Regions from separate parts of the Cupriavidus sp. FW216-B1 genome, predicted to be linked through region 1. Evidence: riboswitches for the same ligand, from Rfam matches in the RefSeq annotation. Region 1 holds a riboswitch; the other holds the start of a gene.
The links. Region 1 has a riboswitch for cobalamin ahead of AC3WXD_RS05240 (TonB-dependent receptor). Riboswitches for the same ligand answer to the same signal wherever they lie in the genome.
Positions count from the first base shown of each region.

Region 2: another riboswitch for cobalamin. It lies ahead of AC3WXD_RS30060 (TonB-dependent receptor plug domain-containing protein); the one in region 1 lies ahead of AC3WXD_RS05240 (TonB-dependent receptor).

Region 1 covers NZ_JBYTEL010000001.1:1,203,372-1,211,890, forward strand. Annotated here, with positions in the region: gene AC3WXD_RS05205 (response regulator) at 50-439, shown strand; gene AC3WXD_RS05210 (YbfB/YjiJ family MFS transporter) at 759-2,000, shown strand; gene AC3WXD_RS05215 (cupin domain-containing protein) at 2,097-2,432, shown strand; gene AC3WXD_RS05220 (DUF1272 domain-containing protein) at 2,456-2,764, opposite strand; gene AC3WXD_RS05225 (GlxA family transcriptional regulator) at 2,897-3,856, shown strand; gene AC3WXD_RS05230 (DUF2501 domain-containing protein) at 3,914-4,390, shown strand; gene AC3WXD_RS05235 (methyl-accepting chemotaxis protein) at 4,418-5,971, opposite strand; cobalamin riboswitch at 6,260-6,517, shown strand; gene AC3WXD_RS05240 (TonB-dependent receptor) at 6,640-8,519, shown strand, end outside.
Region 2 covers NZ_JBYTEL010000023.1:77,803-86,321, forward strand. Annotated here, with positions in the region: gene cobT (nicotinate-nucleotide--dimethylbenzimidazole phosphoribosyltransferase) at 1-67, opposite strand, end outside; gene cobO (cob(I)yrinic acid a,c-diamide adenosyltransferase) at 113-760, opposite strand; gene AC3WXD_RS30050 (ABC transporter ATP-binding protein) at 757-1,608, opposite strand; gene AC3WXD_RS30055 (FecCD family ABC transporter permease) at 1,614-2,621, opposite strand; gene AC3WXD_RS30060 (TonB-dependent receptor plug domain-containing protein) at 2,634-4,553, opposite strand; cobalamin riboswitch at 4,750-4,996, opposite strand; gene AC3WXD_RS30065 (hypothetical protein) at 5,215-5,538, shown strand; gene AC3WXD_RS30070 (cell division protein ZapA) at 5,535-5,876, shown strand; RNA gene ssrS (6S RNA) at 6,206-6,417, shown strand; gene AC3WXD_RS30080 (EVE domain-containing protein) at 6,722-7,216, shown strand; gene AC3WXD_RS30085 (sulfite exporter TauE/SafE family protein) at 7,341-8,168, shown strand; gene AC3WXD_RS30090 (SIMPL domain-containing protein) at 8,280-8,519, shown strand, end outside.

The sequences.
Region 1 (8,519 bases):
GCGCCCGACAAACAACACTTCCTCGCCGCCGGCCCTGCCCACCGCCACGATGCACGCCCTCCCCGCCCCGCTGCGCGCCGTGCTGGCCGACGACCACCCCCTGGTCCTCGCCGGCCTGCAGATGCTGTTCTCGACCGTGGACGGCATCACGGTGGTCGGAGAAGCCACCCATGCCGGCGAACTCACGGCGCTGCTCGCGCGCGCGGCGGCCGACCTGCTGGTGGTGGACCTCGGCCTGCTCGGCCCCGACGCCTTCCGCGCGCTGCGCGAGCTGCGCGGGCGCCATGCGGCGCTGCGCATCCTCGTGCTGACCGGCAATACCGCGCCCGGCACCGCCGACGCCGCGCTGGCGGCCGGGGCCGACGGCTTCCTGTTCAAGGACGGCAATATCGGCGCGCTGCTGCCGGCCATCGAGGCCCTGCGCGCGGGGCGGCGATAAGGGCGGCATCAGAGACGACATTGAGGGCGGCGTTCAGGGCAACGCCAAGGCGGTCCCGCCCTCGTTCCGCCGGAATCCCTTCGCGGGCTTCGCCCCGCCACCCTTGCGCCGGGCTGGCGCCACGCCGGCGTCCGCCCGCGCGACGGCAGCGGGCGGGCGCGGGAATCGAGGCATGCCAAATACCTCATTCGCCACAAAGAATTCTCTTGCGTTCTATATCGATTGATATAGTATTTCGTTCTATATCACTTGATACATAACAAGACGCACCTCGGGAACCGCCGCCGCCGCGCGGCCAGGCCCGTCGCCGGAGAAGTTCATGTCACAAGACACCATCGCCACCCCGGTGCGCGGCGCGCCCCCGCTGGACATCGAGGCCATGTTCGCCATGCTGGCCGGCCTTTGCGCCAGTCTGGTCGCCATCGGCCTGGCGCGCTTCGCCTATACGCCGCTGATCCCGCCGCTGATCCAGGCGCACTGGTTCACGTCGTCGCAGGCGGTCACGCTCGGCGCGGCCAATTTCGCCGGCTACCTCGCCGGCGCCCTGCTGGGCCGCCCCATCGCGGCCGCGCTGTCCAACCGCACCGCGCTGCGCCTGCTGATGCTGGTCGCCGCGCTGGCGTTCTTCGCCTGCGCGTTCCCGCTGTCGGTGGGCTGGTTCTTCGTGTGGCGCTTTGCCTCGGGCCTGTCGGGCGGCGCCATCATGGTGCTGGTGGCGACGACCATCCTGCCGCACATCCCGCCGGCGCGCCGCGGTTTTGCCGGCGGCATGATCTTCCTCGGGCTCGGGCTGGGCATCGCGGCCTCGGGCACCCTGATTCCGCAGTTGCTGCGCTTTGGCCTGCGGGACACCTGGATCGGGCTCGGCACGGTCGCGCTGGTGCTGACCGCGGTGAGCTGGTTCGGCTGGCCCGCCGGCAACGCGCCGCAGCCGGCAACCCCGGCCGCCGCGCCGGGGCAGCCCGCCGCGCCGCCGGCCCGCCGCGAAGGCCCGGCCATGCGGGTGCTGTACGCCCAATATGCCGCCAACGCGCTGGGGCTGGTGCCGGCGATGGTGCTGCTGGTCGACTACGTGGCGCGCGGGCTGGGCCGCGGCGCGGCGGCCGGCTCCGGCTACTGGGTGCTGTACGGCGTCGCGGCCATCGCCGGCCCGGTGCTGTGCGGCAACGTGGCGGACCGCATCGGCTTCCGCGCGGCCTACCGCATCGCGCTGGCGCTGCAGGCGCTGGCCGCGGGCCTGCTGGCGCTGTCCGGCAACGGCGTGCTGATCGGCGTGGCCACGGTCATCCTCGGCGTCTTCACGCCGGGCATCGTGCCGCTGGTGCTCGGCCGCATCCACGAGATGGTGCCGCACGACCACGCGAAACAGCGCGCGGCGTGGAGCCGCGCGACCACCGCGTTCGCGCTGTTCCAGGCGCTCGGCGGCTACGGCTACTCCTACCTGTTCGGCGCCACCCACAACAACTACGCGCTCATCTTCGCCTGCGGCGGCGTGGCGCTCGCGCTGGCGCTGCTGGCCGACTTCGCGCTGCGCCGCCGGCAGGCGGGCGGCGCGCGCTGAATGCCGCCGGCCCGGGCAAGCACGCCTTGCGGCCGGGCCGGCCTTGCGCTATTCCGTTAGCATGCGCGGCGCATCCGGCCCGCCTGGAGAACGGTCATGGCACAACATCACGCGGCACCCGGTGAAATCGTCAAGCTCCGCCCGCAGGGCGCGGCGCTGCGGCAAACCCAGAACCTGACCCTGGTCCGCGCGCCGGACCTGCAGGTCATGCGGCTGGTGCTGCTGGCCGGCAAGTCGCTGCCGGCACACAGCGTGCCCGGCGCGCTGACCGTGCACTGCCTCGAAGGCGCGATCGAGATGGAAGCGCACGGCAGCACCCAGCGCATGGAGGCCGGCGACCTGATGTTCGTGGCGGCGGGCGCGCCGCACGCGCTGCGCGGCATCGAGGATGCGTCGCTGCTGGTGACGCTGCTGCATCACCGCGACGCATAGGCGCGCCCCGCGCTAACCGCTTTTCAGCGCCGCTCCGGCGCGATGCCCGCGATGGCCGCCGCGAAGCGCGCGTGCGCCTGCGGGTCGACCGGCTTGTGCCTCTTCTGCGTGCTGGCCGGGTCGTTGTCCAGGCAGTTGTTGTTGCGCCAGTTGCGCGCCGGCCGCACCGGCCGCGCCGTGAAGCCGCCGCCGCAGTTGGGGCATACGTTCCGCAGGAGGCCGTCCACGCACGCGGCGCAGAACGTGCATTCGTAGCTGCAGATGCGCGCGTCCGTCGCCGACGGCGGCAGCGCCTTGTCGCAATGTTCGCAAGTGGGTCGCAGTTGTAGCATCATGTCTCCCGTATCGACGTGGCCAGGTAATTTACATGACATGGTAGGAACAAGGCTGCCCGCCGGAAAGCCGGCAATCTGCCACGCTGCGTAAAAAACCTGCCATGCCAGGCGACCTTCCTCCGAAACCCGATGAAACGGATCTACTTCGTGGTGCCGCCCAGCGTGCACGTGCTGGACCTGGCCGGGCCGCTGCAACTGTTCGGCGCGCTCGGCGAACTGGGACTGGGCACGGTCGAGTGCATCTGCGCGGGGCCGGAGCGCGAGCTGCGCAGCTTCCAGGGGCTGGCGCTGAACGCGCTGCGGCCCCTGCCGGCGAAGCTGGCGCGCGGCGACACCGTGATCGTGGCCGGCTGCAAGCTCGCGCCCGACGCCCCGCTCGCGCCCGGCAACCGCGTGCTCGTGCGCTGGCTGCAAGAGGTGGCGCGCCCGCGCCTGGGCGACATCACGCTGGCCAGCGTCTGCACCGGCGCGTGGCTGCTGGCCGCCGCCGGGCTGCTCGACGGGCGCCACTGCACCACGCACCACGACTACCTGGAGCGGCTGCAGCAGCGCTACCCCGCCGCGCGCGTGCTGGCCAACCGCCTGCTGGTCGACGACGGCGGGCTGGTCACATCGGCCGGCGTCACCGCCGGCATCGATCTCGCGCTGCACCTGATCGCGCGGGACTTCGGCGCGCCCGCGGCGATCCGCGTGGCGCGCGACAACGTGGTGCCGTTCCGGCGCCTGAGCCAGGACCCGGCGCTCGACGCGCAGTTGCGCTACCGCGGCCACGACCACGCGGTGATCCACGCGGTGCAGGATTTCCTCACGGCCCGGCCGGACTACGCGCTGCCCTACGAGGCGCTGGCCGCCCGCTTCGCGCTGAGCTACCGTCAACTCGCGCGGCTGTTCCGGCAGCAATGCGGCGTGACGCTCAAGCAGTACCAGCAGCAGTTGCGCATCGCGCTGGCGCGGCGGCTGCTCAGGGAAAGCGACTGGCCGGTGGAACAGGTGGCCGCGCGGTGCGGCTTCGCCAGCCCGCACGCATTCCGCGCGGCGTGGCGGCTCGAAGAGCCGATGACGCCTTCCGCGTGGCGCGTCACACCCTGAACCCGGCGAGGCGCTATATTGGAAGCTCGCTTTTGATCCACCAGAAAGGAGCATCGCATGAAAGCCAGCTTTAGCCGCCTCGCCGCCGTATCGATCCTGACCGCCGCCCTGTTGCCGGCGGCGGCCCACGCGCAACTCGGCGACCTGCTCAAGGGCGCCACGCAAGGCAACGGCTCGGGCGGCGGCAGCGGCGGCCTGGGAGGGCTGGCCGGCAGCCTGGGCGGCGGGGGCGGCGGCATGCCCTCGCTGCAATCGCTGAGCTCGGGCAGCACCGGCAACGTGGCCGGCGTGCTGGAGTTCTGCGTCAAGAACAACTACCTGGGCGGCGGCAGCGGCGCCGCCTCGGTCAAGGACAAGCTGCTGGGCAAGCTCGGCGGCGCGCCGGCGTCCGACCCCGGCTACAGCGAAGGCGCCAAGGGCATCCTCAGCAGCGCCGAGGGCGGCAAGCTCGACCTCAGCGGCGGCGGCCTCAAGGAGCAGATCACCAGGCAGGTCTGCGACAAGATCCTGGCACAGGGCAAGTCGCTGCTCTAGCCACCGCCGCCGCCATCGCGGCGCGCTTCAGGCCGCCAGGCGGAAGGCGGACACCGCCTGGTGCAGCGCGCCGGCCTGGTCTTCCAGCGAGGCCGCGGCCGCGCTGGCCTGCTCCACCAGCGCCGCGTTCTGCTGCGTCATCTGGTCCATCTGCGAGACCGCGCGGTTGACCTCCTCGATGCCGGTGCGCTGCTCGGCCGTGGCCGAGGCGATGCCGTCCATGATGGCGGTCACGCGGCCCACCGCGCTGACGATCTCGGCCATCGTCTGGCCGGCCTGCTCGACCAGCGCCGAGCCGCTGTCGACCTGCCCCGTCGATTCCACGATCAGGGTCTTGATCTCCTTGGCCGCGCTCGCGCTGCGCTGCGCGAGGTTGCGCACCTCGCCGGCCACCACGGCGAAGCCGCGGCCCTGCTCGCCGGCGCGCGCGGCTTCCACCGCGGCGTTGAGCGCCAGGATATTGGTCTGGAAGGCGATGCCGTCGATCACGCCGATGATGTCGTTGATCTTGCGCGAGCTGGCGGTGATGCCGCGCATCTTGTCCACCACCTCGCTCACCACGCTGCCGCCCTGCTGCGCGATCTGCGCGGCGTCGGCCACGTACTGGCTGGCCTCGGCGGCGTTGTCGGCGTTCTGGCGCACGGTGGCGGTGAGCTGCTCCATGCTGGCGGCGGTCTGTTGCAGCGAGGCGGCCTGCTGCTCGGTGCGGCCCGACAGGTCGGAGTTGCCGGCGGCGATCTGCTGCGCCGCGGCGCTGATGGAATCGGCCGCCTGCTGGATGCCCCCCACGGTGCCGGCGAGCTGGTCGCGCATATGGCCGATCGCGTACATCAGGCTGGCGCGGTCGTCCGGCGCGGTGCCGGCGCGCACGGTCAGGTCGCCGGAGGCCATGCGCAGGGCCAGCGCGGCCGCGTCGGCGGGCTCGCCGCCCACCGATTTCTGGATGCTGCGGATCACCAGCGTGGCCACGCCGGAGATCACGATGCCGAGCAGCACCAGCAGGCCGACCGACTGATACAGCGACGAGCGGAACTGGGCCTCCACGTCATCCATGTAGGTGCCCGCCACCAGATCCCAGTTCCACGGCTTGTAGCGCGCCACGTAGCCGATCTTGGGGCTGGGCTGGTCGCTGCCCGGCTTGGGCCACCAGTAGTCCAGGTGCCCGGCGCCCTCGGGCGAGGCGCCGCGCGCGGCGATCTCGACGTAGAGCGCCTTGCCCTTCGCGTCCTTGAAATCGATCATGTTCTTGCCGTTGAGCTTGGCGTTGATCGGGTGCATCACCAGCACCGAATCGGCGCCCACGATGGTGATGTAGCCATCCTTGCCGTAGCGCTGCGCGGCGATGCGGGCGGTGGCCTGGGCCTTGGCCTCGGCTTCGCTCATCTTGCCCTGGCGCGCCAGCTCCGCGTAGTCGCGCACCAGCGAGAGCGACATGTCGACCACGTTGGCCAGCTCGCCGCGGCGGTCGGCCATCTGCAGCTGCCGGGTCTGGAAGGCGTGCATCACGGTCAGCAGCAGCAGGCCGAGCCAGGCCAGCACAAGGGGAATCCACAGCTTTTTTCGCAGGGTCAGGTGGTTCATGACGAGGTTCGCGTTATCGGGACGGGCACCGGCCATGCAAAAGGCAGGCGGTGTTCCCCCGGATATCGGAGCACGCCCTGCCTTCTTTAGCGCCGCATGCGGTATTCCCGCGCGCGGTGCCGGAAACACCAAAAAGATGCCGGACGATGCCTCGCGATGACGACACGATTCATCATGTCGGCGCAATGCGCCGGCTTCGCGGCGCAGCCACGCCGGGTAAAAACTACCGCCCCGGATCACTTAAATCCCGTTACAATCCGCCTCGCACCCGCGCTGCTTTTGCAACCGGGTTGCAAAAGGATCGAAGGTGCCCCGCCCGCGTTGCGCGGTCAGGGGTTAAACGGGAAACAGGTGCGCCGCCCCGCCGCGGCAAGTCCTGTGCTGCCCCCGCAACGGTCAGCAGGTAGAAAGGTGCCACGCCGCGCCCCACAAGCAGCGGCAGCCACTGCGCGCAACCACGCGCGGGAAGGCGGCACCCCGGACGCGCCCACCCGGCAGCGCATCCCCCTGCGAGCCCGGATACCGGCCTTGCGACCCATCACAGCGGCTGCGGACGGGCACCGCGCGTGAGGCCGCCGGGCATGCGCCCGGCGCCGGCGCGCGCGCGTCCGTGGCTGGTTCGTTCATTGCCGCGGGCGGGGTCGCCCGCGGCCAACGATGGAAAGTCCATGTCCGCGCGCCACCGCCTTGCCCGCCGCCTGCTGCCCGCCTCCGGCCGGCTCCGCTTCATCCCCATCCGCCGCACGCTGGCGCGCCAGTGCGCGCTGGCCCTGTCGCTGGGCGCCTTTGCCGGTGCCGGCGCGGACGCCGCACGCGCCGCCGACGACACCGAGGCCGGCCGCCCGCCGGCGCGCCCGGCGCAGAAAGAGGCCGCGGCGCTGCCGCCGGTGGTGGTCAGCGGCGCCGCGCTGCCGCCGGGCCTGTCGCTGTCGGAACCCGCCAGCACCGGCAGCCGCCTGGGGCTGACGCCGCTCGAGACCCCGGCCAGCATCGAGGTGCTGTCCGGCGAGACCATCCGCGAGCGCGGCGACCAGCGCGTGAGCGACGCGGTGTCGCGCGCCACCGGCATCACCGCCGCCGGCGCGCCCGGCAACGGCGGCACGGCGCTTGCCGCGCGCGGCTTCTCGGGCCAGGGCTCGGTCATGCAGCTGTACGACGGCACGCGCCTGTACGTGGCGGCCGGCACCGTCACCTTCCCGTTTGATACGTGGTCGGTGGACCGCATCGAGGTGCTGCGCGGCGCGGCCTCCGTGATGTACGGCGAGGGCGCCATCGGCGGCGTGGTCAACGTGATCCCGAAAAAGCCGCTGCGCGGCCCCATCACCAACGAGCTGCAGCTCACCGGCGGCACGCAGCGCACCGCGCGCGCGGCCTTCGACAGCGGCGGCGCGGTCAACGAGAACCTGTCCTACCGCTTCAACGTCAACTACGGCCGCTCCGCCGGCTGGGTGGACCGCGGCGAATCGCGCGACGTGGACGTGTCCGCCGCGGTGCGGCTCGACGTCTCGCCGGCATTCAACCTCACGCTGTCCTACGACGACGGCGACCAGCACCCGATGCGCTACCTGGGCACGCCGCTGGTCAACGGCAGCCTGGATACCGCGCTGCGCACGAAGAACTACAACGTGGGCGACAGCACCATCACCTACCGCGACCGCTGGACCCGGCTGGCCGCCGAATGGCAGCCCAACGAGCGCGTGGCCGTGCGCAACCAGTTCTATTACCTCACCAGCCAGCGCCACTGGCGCGACTCGGAGTCCTACACCTACCTGCCCGCCACCGGGCAGGTGCGCCGCACCGACTACCTGGAGATCCTGCACGACCAGGAGCAGATCGGCGACCGCGCCGACCTGAAGGTCGACGGCCAGCTGTTCGGCCTGGCCAACACGGTCACGGCGGGCTTCGACGTCAACCGCATCAACTTCACCCACAGCAACAACTCGCCCTATGGCGGCGCCTCCACCGTCGGCGCGTACCAGTTCGACCCGGGCCAGTTCTTCAGCCCGCCGGGCGTGGTCACTTCGCCGCGCTACCGCACCCACACCACCCAGGCCGCCCTGTTCGGCGAGGACCGCCTCAAGCTCACGCGGCAATGGTCGGTGATCGGCGGCGTGCGCTTCGACCATGCCCAGCTCGAGCGCGGCAACCTGCTGACCGGCGACGACTGGACCCGCACCTTCAACAACGCCACCTGGCGCGCGGGCACGGTCTACGAGTTCACGCCATCGCTGTCGGTCTACGCGCAGTACGCCACCGCCACCGATCCGCTCGGCGCGCTGATCACCACCTCGGACGCGCAGAAGGACTTCCGGCTCGCCACCGGCCGGCAGATCGAGGCCGGCGTCAAGCAGGCGTTCTGGAACAGGCGCGGCGAATGGACCTTCGCCGCCTACCAGATCGTCAAGAAGAACCTGCTCACGCGCGACGCCAGCAACCCGGCGCTGTCGGTGCAGGTGGGCGAGCAGTCCTCGCGCGGGCTGGAAGCGTCGCTCAGCATCGAGCTGACGCGCGGCCTGCGCGTGGATGCCAACGGCACCGTGCTGCGCGC
Region 2 (8,519 bases), on a different contig from region 1:
CGTCGATGGCAGCCTGCAGCGCCGGGCGGAGAGAAGCATCGAGCGGGACGATGGCGGGAAACTGCATGATGTTCGAATACTCGTAGTCGTTCTGGAATCGCGTAGCGCGAGCTTACATCTCGATGCCGCGCTGGGCCTTGATGCCTTGCTTGAACGCGTGCTTGACCGGCGTCATCTCCGTCACCGTGTCGGCGGCGTCGATCAGCGCCTGCGGCGCGCCGCGGCCGGTGATCACCACGTGCTGCATCGGCGGGCGCGCGCGCAGGTCGGCGATCACGGTGTCCACGTCGAGGTAGTGCAGCTTGAGCGCGATGTTGAGCTCGTCCAGCAGCACCAGGCCGATGGCCGGGTCGCGCAGCAGGCCGCGCGCGACTTCCCACGCGGCTTCGGCCTTGGCCACGTCGCGCGCGCGGTCCTGGGTCTCCCAGGTGTAGCCCTCGCCCATCACGTGGAACGCGCACTGGTCCGGGAAGCGGCGCAGGAACATTTCCTCGCCGCTCGGGATCGCGCCCTTGATGAACTGCACCACGGCGGCCTGCATGCCGTGGCCGAGCGCGCGCACCACCATGCCGAAGCCGGAGCTGGACTTGCCCTTGCCGTTGCCGGTGGTGATGACGATCACGCCGCGCTCGTCCTGCGCGGCGGCGATCTTGGCGTCGACCACGTCCTTCTTGCGCGCCATGCGCGCGTTGTGGCGCTCGTCGCGCGCGGCGTCTTCCGGCGTGGGGGTGGAAGTGGTATTGGAGTTGGGTTCGGTCATGATGAAATTCCGTCTTGTTCGTCTGGCCCGCCCGGGTGCGGGTGGAAGGCGCCGTGCGCGATCAGCGCGGTATGCCGGCCGTCGCTGACGCTGACGATCGGCGTGCGCAGCGCGTGCGAGCAGTGCGCCGGCGTGAGGACGTCGGCGGCCGCGCCGTGCAGGCACAGGCCGTCCTCGGCCAGCAGCAGCGCGTGGGTGGCGTAGCGGCGCGCGAGGTTGAGGTCGTGCAGGATCACGATCACGGCATGGCGGCCGGCGCGCGCCAGGCCCGCCATCGTGTCCAGCACCATGATCTGGTGGCGCAGGTCGAGGTGCGCGGCGGGTTCGTCGAGCAGCAGCAGCGGCGCCTGCTGCGCCAGCGTGGCGGCCAGCGAGACGCGCTGGCGCTCGCCGCCGGACAGGGTCAGCACGTCGCGCGCGGCGAGCGCGTCGAGATCGAGCTCGCGCATCACCGCGGCGACGACGGCATCGTCCTCGCGGCGCGCCCAGCCCCAGCCCGACAGGTGCGGATGGCGGCCGACCGCCACCGCGTCGCGCACGCGCATCGAGAAGGTGTCGCTGACCGCCTGCGGCAGATACGCGCGCTGCAACGCGAGCGCGGCCGGCGCGATCTCCAGCGGCGCGCGGCCGTCGAGCAGCACCGCGCCGCCGTCCGGCTTGCGCAGCCCGGCCAGCACCGACATCAGCGTGGACTTGCCCACGCCGTTGGGGCCGACCACGCACCACAGCTCGCCGGCCCGCACCGACAAGCTCAGGCCGTCGAGCAGCACGCGCGCGCCGGCGCGCAACTGCAGGGCCTGCAATTCCAGCACGGGACAGTTCGAGACGGGTTCGTTCCAGCTTGGCATCGGCATCAGCGCGGCCTGCGCAGCAACAGGAAGAGGAAGGTCGGCACGCCCAGCAGCGCGGTGATGACGCCCACCGGCAACTGCGTCGGCGCGATCACGGTGCGCGCCACCAGGTCGGCCGCCATCAGCAGCGCGCCGCCCAGCAGCGCCGAGGCCGGCAGCAGCAGGCGCTGGTCGTTGCCCCACGCGAGCCGCACCAGGTGCGGCACCACCAGCCCGACGAAGCCGATCGAGCCGGCCGAGGTGATGGCCACCGCGATCGCCACCGAGGCCAGCACGAACACCGACATGCGCACCGCGCCCACGCGCACGCCGAGCGCCTGCGCCACGGTCTCGCCCATCAGCATGGCGTTGAGCGCGCGCGCCAGCGGCATGGCCAGCAGCACGGCCAGCGCCAGCGCGCCGAGCGCGAGACCGTAGCTGGCGGTGCCGCCGAGGTCGCCGGTCAGCCAGAACAGCATGCCGCGCAGGCGCGCCTCGGGCGCCACGCTCAGGATCAGCGTGATCAGCGCGCCCCAGCCCGCGGCCAGGATCACGCCGGTCAGCAGCAGGCGCGAGCCGGCCTCGTGGTGGCCGCCCTGCACCTGCGGATGCAGCAGGTCGCGCCGCGCCAGCGTGGCCACCAGCAGCATCGAGAACAGCGCGCCGCCGGCGGCGCCGGCCTGCACGGTCCACAGCGGCCACATCATCAGCATGGCGCCGAGCGCGCCGGTGGCCGCGCCGCCCGAGACGCCCAGCACGTAGGGCTCGGCCAGCGGGTTGCGCAGCAGCACCTGCATCAGCGCGCCGGTCAGCGCCAGCAGGCCGCCGCAGGCGAAGGCCGCGGCCGCGCGCGGCAGGCGCAGCTCGCGCACGATGGCGCTGGCGGTGTCGGCGGTGTCGGCGCCGCCGCCGGCCAGCGCGTGCCACACCTGCGCCGCGCTCAGCGGCACGCTGCCCACCGCCAGCGACAGCACGAACACCGCCGCGCCGGCGGCGGCGAGCATCAGCCAGACGGCCAGCGCGCGGCGCATCTCAGGCCGCCGTCAACGCTGGCGCCAGCCCAGCGTGACAAAGCCGGCGCGCCCCTGCGTGTTGTAGGGATAGGCGAGCTGGTAGTTCTTGTCGAACAGGTTTTCCACGCGGGCGGCGATGAACCATTGCTTGTCGATGTTGTAGCGGGCGTTGAGGTTGACGATACCGTATCCGCCCAGCGTGCGCGAGCCGCTGTCCAGGCGCGCCGACGAAATGACCCACTCGCCGCCGAGGCGGAAGTCGCCGAACTGGCGGCCCACGTCGAAGGCGGCGTGGCGGCGCGCGCGGCGCAGCAACTGGGTGTTGTTCTGCTCGTCGAGCGGGTTCTGGAAGGTCACGCTGGCGCCCACGTCGGTGCCCAGCAGGCGCGCGCGCCACGAGGCCTCGACGCCCTGCACCTTGGCTTCGGCGACATTCTGCGCCAGGTACAGGCCATTGGGCTGCAGCGCCGAGACGATCAGGTTGTCGTAGCGGGTCTCGAACGCGGTCACGCGCAGCAGGCCGGCGCCGTCGGTGCTGTACTGCGCGCCGAGCTCGACCGAGCGGGCGCGCTCGGGCTGGATGCCGGGCTGGCCGTAGCCGGGGTAGTACAGCTCGTTGAAGGTGGGCGCGCGGAAGGCGTTGCTGGCGTTGGCGATCAGCTTGAACGCCTCGGTCAGGTTGTAGCCGTAGCCCGCGAAGTAGCTGGCCTGGCTGCCGAAGTCCGAGTAGTGGTCGTTGCGCACGTTGAGCTGCAGCTGGTGCTTGCCCAGGCGGCCGTCGTAGCCGGCGAACACCGAGGCGATATTGCGCACCGGCGTGGCGTAGGAGCTCGAATCGAGCTCCTGCTGCGCGTACTCGGCACCGAACAGCAGCGTGTGCGTGGGCGCCAGCGCGTATTCGTTCTGCCAGGTGTACTGGCGGTTGCGCGTGTTGAAGCGGCTGTCGAACAGGCCGTTCCTGGTCGTGGTGCTGCGGTCCTCGCTCTGCGCCACCTTGAAATGCGTGCTCCAGTCCCGGCCCAGCTTGCCGTTGACGAAACCCGATACGGTGTAGAGCTCGCTGTCCATCCACCAGACGTCGGTCGGCTTGCCCGAGGTACTGTCGTAGGACAGCTTGCTCTTGGAGTAATAGGCCGTGACGCCCGCGTCCCAGTCGCTGGTGAAGCGGTGCTTGACCTGGCCCGACACGCTCTTGTTGTCGTAGGGGTTGTCGTTGGGATTGGCCTTGGGCTGCTGCTGCGGGTTGACGGCGGAGAAACCGTCGGTCTTGAAGATCGAGCCGGTAAGGTTGAACGAGGTGTCGCCGACCTGGCCGCCGTAGCCCACCGTGGCCTGGCGCGTGTTGTTGCTGCCGTACTCGATCTGCGCGTTGGCCGCGGGCGGCTTGCCCGCGCCGGTCTTGGTGAAGATCTGCACCACGCCGCCGATGGCGTCCGAGCCGTACAGCGCCGACACGTTGCCGCGCACCACCTCGATGTGGTCGATCTGGTCGGGCAGGATGTTGGCCAGCTGCGCCGTGCCGCTGCTGGCCGACGACACGCGCACGCCGTCGATCAGGATCAGGGTCTGGTTGCCGTTGGCGCCGCGCATGAACAGCGTGGTGTTGGCGCCCATGCCGCCGTTGGCGGCGAATTCCACGCCGGCCTGCGAGCGCAGCAGCGTGCGCAGGTCGGGCGCCTGCGAGTTGACGATGTCCTGCTGCGTGACCACGGTGGTGTGCGGCAGCGCCTCGGTCAGCGCCTGCGCGGTGCGCGTGGCCGTCACCACCACCGGGGCCAGCGGCGTGGCGGCGGGTTGCGTGGCCGGTTGCGTGGCCGGTTGCGTGGCAGATTGCGCGGCGGGTTGTGCGACCGGTTGCGCAACGGCAGGCTGCGCGGCCGGCTGCGGCGCGGGTTCGCTGTCGGGCGCCGGCTGGGCCTGGGCCAGGCCGTGCGCGCCGGCGGCGAGCACGGCAAGCAGGCCGGCGAACAATGGCCGGCGCGCGCGCGCGGCAACGAGAACGGGAACAGACTGGCGAAGCGCCGGCGATGCCGGCCGGCGATGCCGGGAAGACGATGAACGCATGGTGCGAAGAGGGAGAGAGCAGCCTGGTCCGTTCCCCCGCGGACCGTCTGGCGACGAAGCGCGCCACGCATCCTGCGGAAGGCGGCGCACTCTCGTTCAGGCCGGTATCCGGGCTGGCGACACCAGTCCGACCGCCTTCCCGGACCTTGCGGTTCAGTGGCTGATGGGTCGGCCTTGCGATATTTCCGATCGCGGTCGCTTACCGTTGCGGGGGCAGCACAGGTTGGCCCGGCACGCGCCCTGGCGGCGGCGGCTGGCTCCCTGTTTCCCGTTGAACTGCAACCCTGTAGTGAACAGGATTGCGAGCACCTGGAACGTGCGCGAGTGTAGGCAGTTTCACCGCGAGCGTCAATGACGCCCCGCGCACCGCCCCGGGCCGCGCGAAAATGCATGGAAGCAGGCGGGAAATGCCACCGCGGCGCCCGTTGGGCGACGTTGCATGCAACTTCGGCGCGCTGGCCCGGTCACACCGGGCTGCTTTCCACGGCTGCGCGCGGAGCGCTTGGGCTAAAATCCCAGAACCCGAAACCCGGATATGACAGGCTCTATGCTCACCGAACTCGAACAACTCGCCGCCAAGATCGGGCGCGTGCTGCATCACGCCGACACCCTGGCAGCGGAGAACCAGCGCCTGCGCGAGGAGATCGAACGCCTGCAGGCCGAGGCCAGCCAGCTGCGCGGCGACCGCGAGGCGATGGCCGCCGACCGGGAGCTGCTCAATATCAAGATCGAGGAAGCGCAGTTGCGCATCCAGTCGATCCTCGACAAGCTCCCCACCGCCAGCGACGCCCGCCAGCTCGACCTGCTCGGCGACGGCGCCGCGCAGGCCGCGGACAGCGCCCTCACCAAGGCACCCGGAGAAAACGCATGAGCAACAAGCAAGTCGAAGTCAGCATCGCCGGCCAGTCCTACCGCTTCGCCATCGCGCCGGACAACGAAGCCGCGCTGCTGGAAGCGGTGGCCCTGGTAGACGACCAGATGACCCGCCTCAAGAGCGGCGTCTCCGCCAAGGGCGTGGAGCGCGTGGCGGTGATGGCGGCCATCAGCATCGCCTCGGACCTGCTCTCGCTCAAGCGCAAGCAGCAGGAAGACGGCGCGATTCCGGTGGACGCCGTGCGCGCGCGCATCCGCGAGCTCAACGAGCGCGCCGACGAGGCGCTGCGCCAGTACGCCCATGTCGGCACCGGCGCGCCCATTTCCCGCGGCTGAACGGGGCCGGGCGCGGACCGGGCAGGACCGCGCGCGGCCGGCCGCGGCGCGGTGCCCCGCACGGCACAGTTGTGACACCGCAATGACCGCGATGTGCCCGAGGTGCCGCGCGCGTCGGCAAAATGTAACGGCCCGGCACGGCGGGCTTGGTATGAAATGCCCGGCGGTGTATAGTGGAGCCAAGTCGCGCCAAGCCACATAGTCGCGACACCAAAGGTCGGGTTATCGTGCCTGACCGCCGTTTTCATCCCATCCAAGTTAGAAACGGCAAACGTCTGACAGCCTGCGGAAGCGATTGGTCCTACGGCAACAAAGTCAGACGTTTGACAGTTTCCCTGCCTGGTTCGTCAGGATCATATTCCTTGAACCGATAAGCATTTGTTGGTGCGGGACAATGCCGTGTGGGCGAGCGCGTCGCTTGATTCAAAGTTCGCAGTCGGGACTCCCTGAGTCAGTGATGTACCCAAAATGCGGCTTCCGCAGCCACTCTGAACCTCACTTGGGTTCAGGATGCCGATCCAGCGGCCGAGGCGGGGACCCCAACGAGAGAAGGCGGTGGTTTGAAACCACCGCCTTTTTTTTGCGCTCGTTTTTTTTGCGCGGCCTCTTTTTGCGCGGCCCTGGCGATGCCTGCCGGTTCCTCGCGCCTCCCCGCATTTCCTCGCGTTTTTCGCATTTTTCACGCTTCGCGCCCGCGCGGCGCACCCGGCCGCGCGAGCCGCGCACGGCTGGCGCACGGCTGCTGCGCGACTGCCGCACGATTGGCATACACGGTTTTCTTTTGGCCGGGCTTGCTGCACCATAGCGCTGTCGCCAACGCCACTCCGCCGTGAGCCAACCCGCCAATGAGCCGCACCTCGCAAGCCAATGCCGCCGACCGGGCCCGCCAGTACTGGCTGATGAAATCGGAGCCGAACGAGGCCAGCATCGACGACCTCGCCAGGCGCGGCACGCTGCCCTGGACCGGCGTGCGCAACTACCAGGCGCGCAACTTCATGCGCGACGCCATGCGCATCGGCGACGGCGTGCTGTTCTATCACTCGTCGTGCCCGCAGCCCGGCATCGCCGGCCTGGCCGAGGTCGGCTCGCAGCCCTACCCTGATCCCACCCAGTTCGATCCCGAGAGCGAGTATTACGACGACGCCTCCAGGCCCGACGCGCCGCGCTGGGTGCTGGTCGACGTGCGCTACGTCGGCAAGGGCCCGCTGATCTCGCTGGCCGATCTGCGCGCGCACGAGGAACTGGCCGACATGGTGGTGCTGCGGCGGGGCAATCGCCTGTCCATCACGCCGGTGACGCCGGCCGAATGGCGCTTCATCACCACGCGGCTGATGGGCTGACCGCTTGATCGGCTGACCGGCTGACCGGCTGATCGGCCGGTCGGCTGCCCCCGCGCGGCGCGCGCCGCGTCCGCCCTCCCCGGCGCATCGGCGCCAACGACATCCACAAGGCCGGCCTCGTTCCATGCATGTCTCCCTGATTCCCGGGCTGTTGCTGCTCGGCGCCTTTACCGGCTTCTGCGCCGGCCTGCTCGGCGTGGGCGGCGGCATGCTGATGGTGCCCTTCCTCACGCTGCTGTTCACCTACCTGGATTTCCCGCACGAGGCCATCGTCCACATGGCGATCGCCACCTCGATGGCGACCATCCTGTTTACCTCGCTGTCCTCGGTGCGCGCCCACCACCTGCACGGCATGGTGCGCTGGAAGCTGGTGCTCGCGCTGGCGCCCGGCATCCTGGCCGGCGGCCTGCTCGGCGGCGGCAAGGTCTTCGCCGCGCTCAAGACCGGCTGGCTGTCGCTGCTGTTCTCGGTGTTCGTCGGCTTCTCGGCCTGGCAGATGCTGCGCAACCGCAAGCCCGCGCCGCACCGCCAGTTGCCGGCCACGCCGGGCATGCTCGGCGCGGGCGGCGTGATCGGCTTCCTGTCCAGCCTGGTGGGCGCCGGCGGCGGCTTCATCTCGGTGCCGTTCATGACCTGGTGCAACGTGCCGATCCACAACGCCGTGGCCACCTCGGCCGCGCTCGGCTTCCCGATCGCGGTAGCCAGCGTGATCGGCTACGTGTGGAGCGGCTTCGGCGTGGCGGGGCTGCCGGCCGGCTCGCTCGGCTACATCTACCTGCCCGCGCTGGCGGTGATCGCGCTGGCCAGCGTGCTGACCGCGCCGCTGGGCGCGCGCACCGCGCACCGCCTGGACGTGGCGCAGCTGAAGAAGGTCTTCGCCTGCCTGCTGTTCTGCCTGTCGGCCTACATGCTGTGGAAGGCGTGGCACGCGTTCGCGCTCCAGGCGCTCTAGCGGGCAGATACAAGTGGGCGGATACAAGTGGATACAAGGTCGATCCCGCATCGTGGAACGATCGCGCCGCGGGTGCGTCAGAATACGCATTGCCAGAAACGGGAGAACACCATGAAAAAACTGCTTGCCGCCACGCTGCTCGGCACCACCGCCATGATCGCCTCGGCCCAGGGCGGTGCCCCGGCCCGCGATCCCGCGCCCGCCGGCGTGCTGTCGCTGTCGGCCCAGGCCGCCACCGACGTGCCCACCGACGTGGTCCACCTGACCCTGGCCGCCGAGCAGGAAGGCGCCGAGCCCGGCGCGATCTCGTCCGCGCTGTCCGCCAAGGCGCAGCAGGTCATCGCGCAGGCC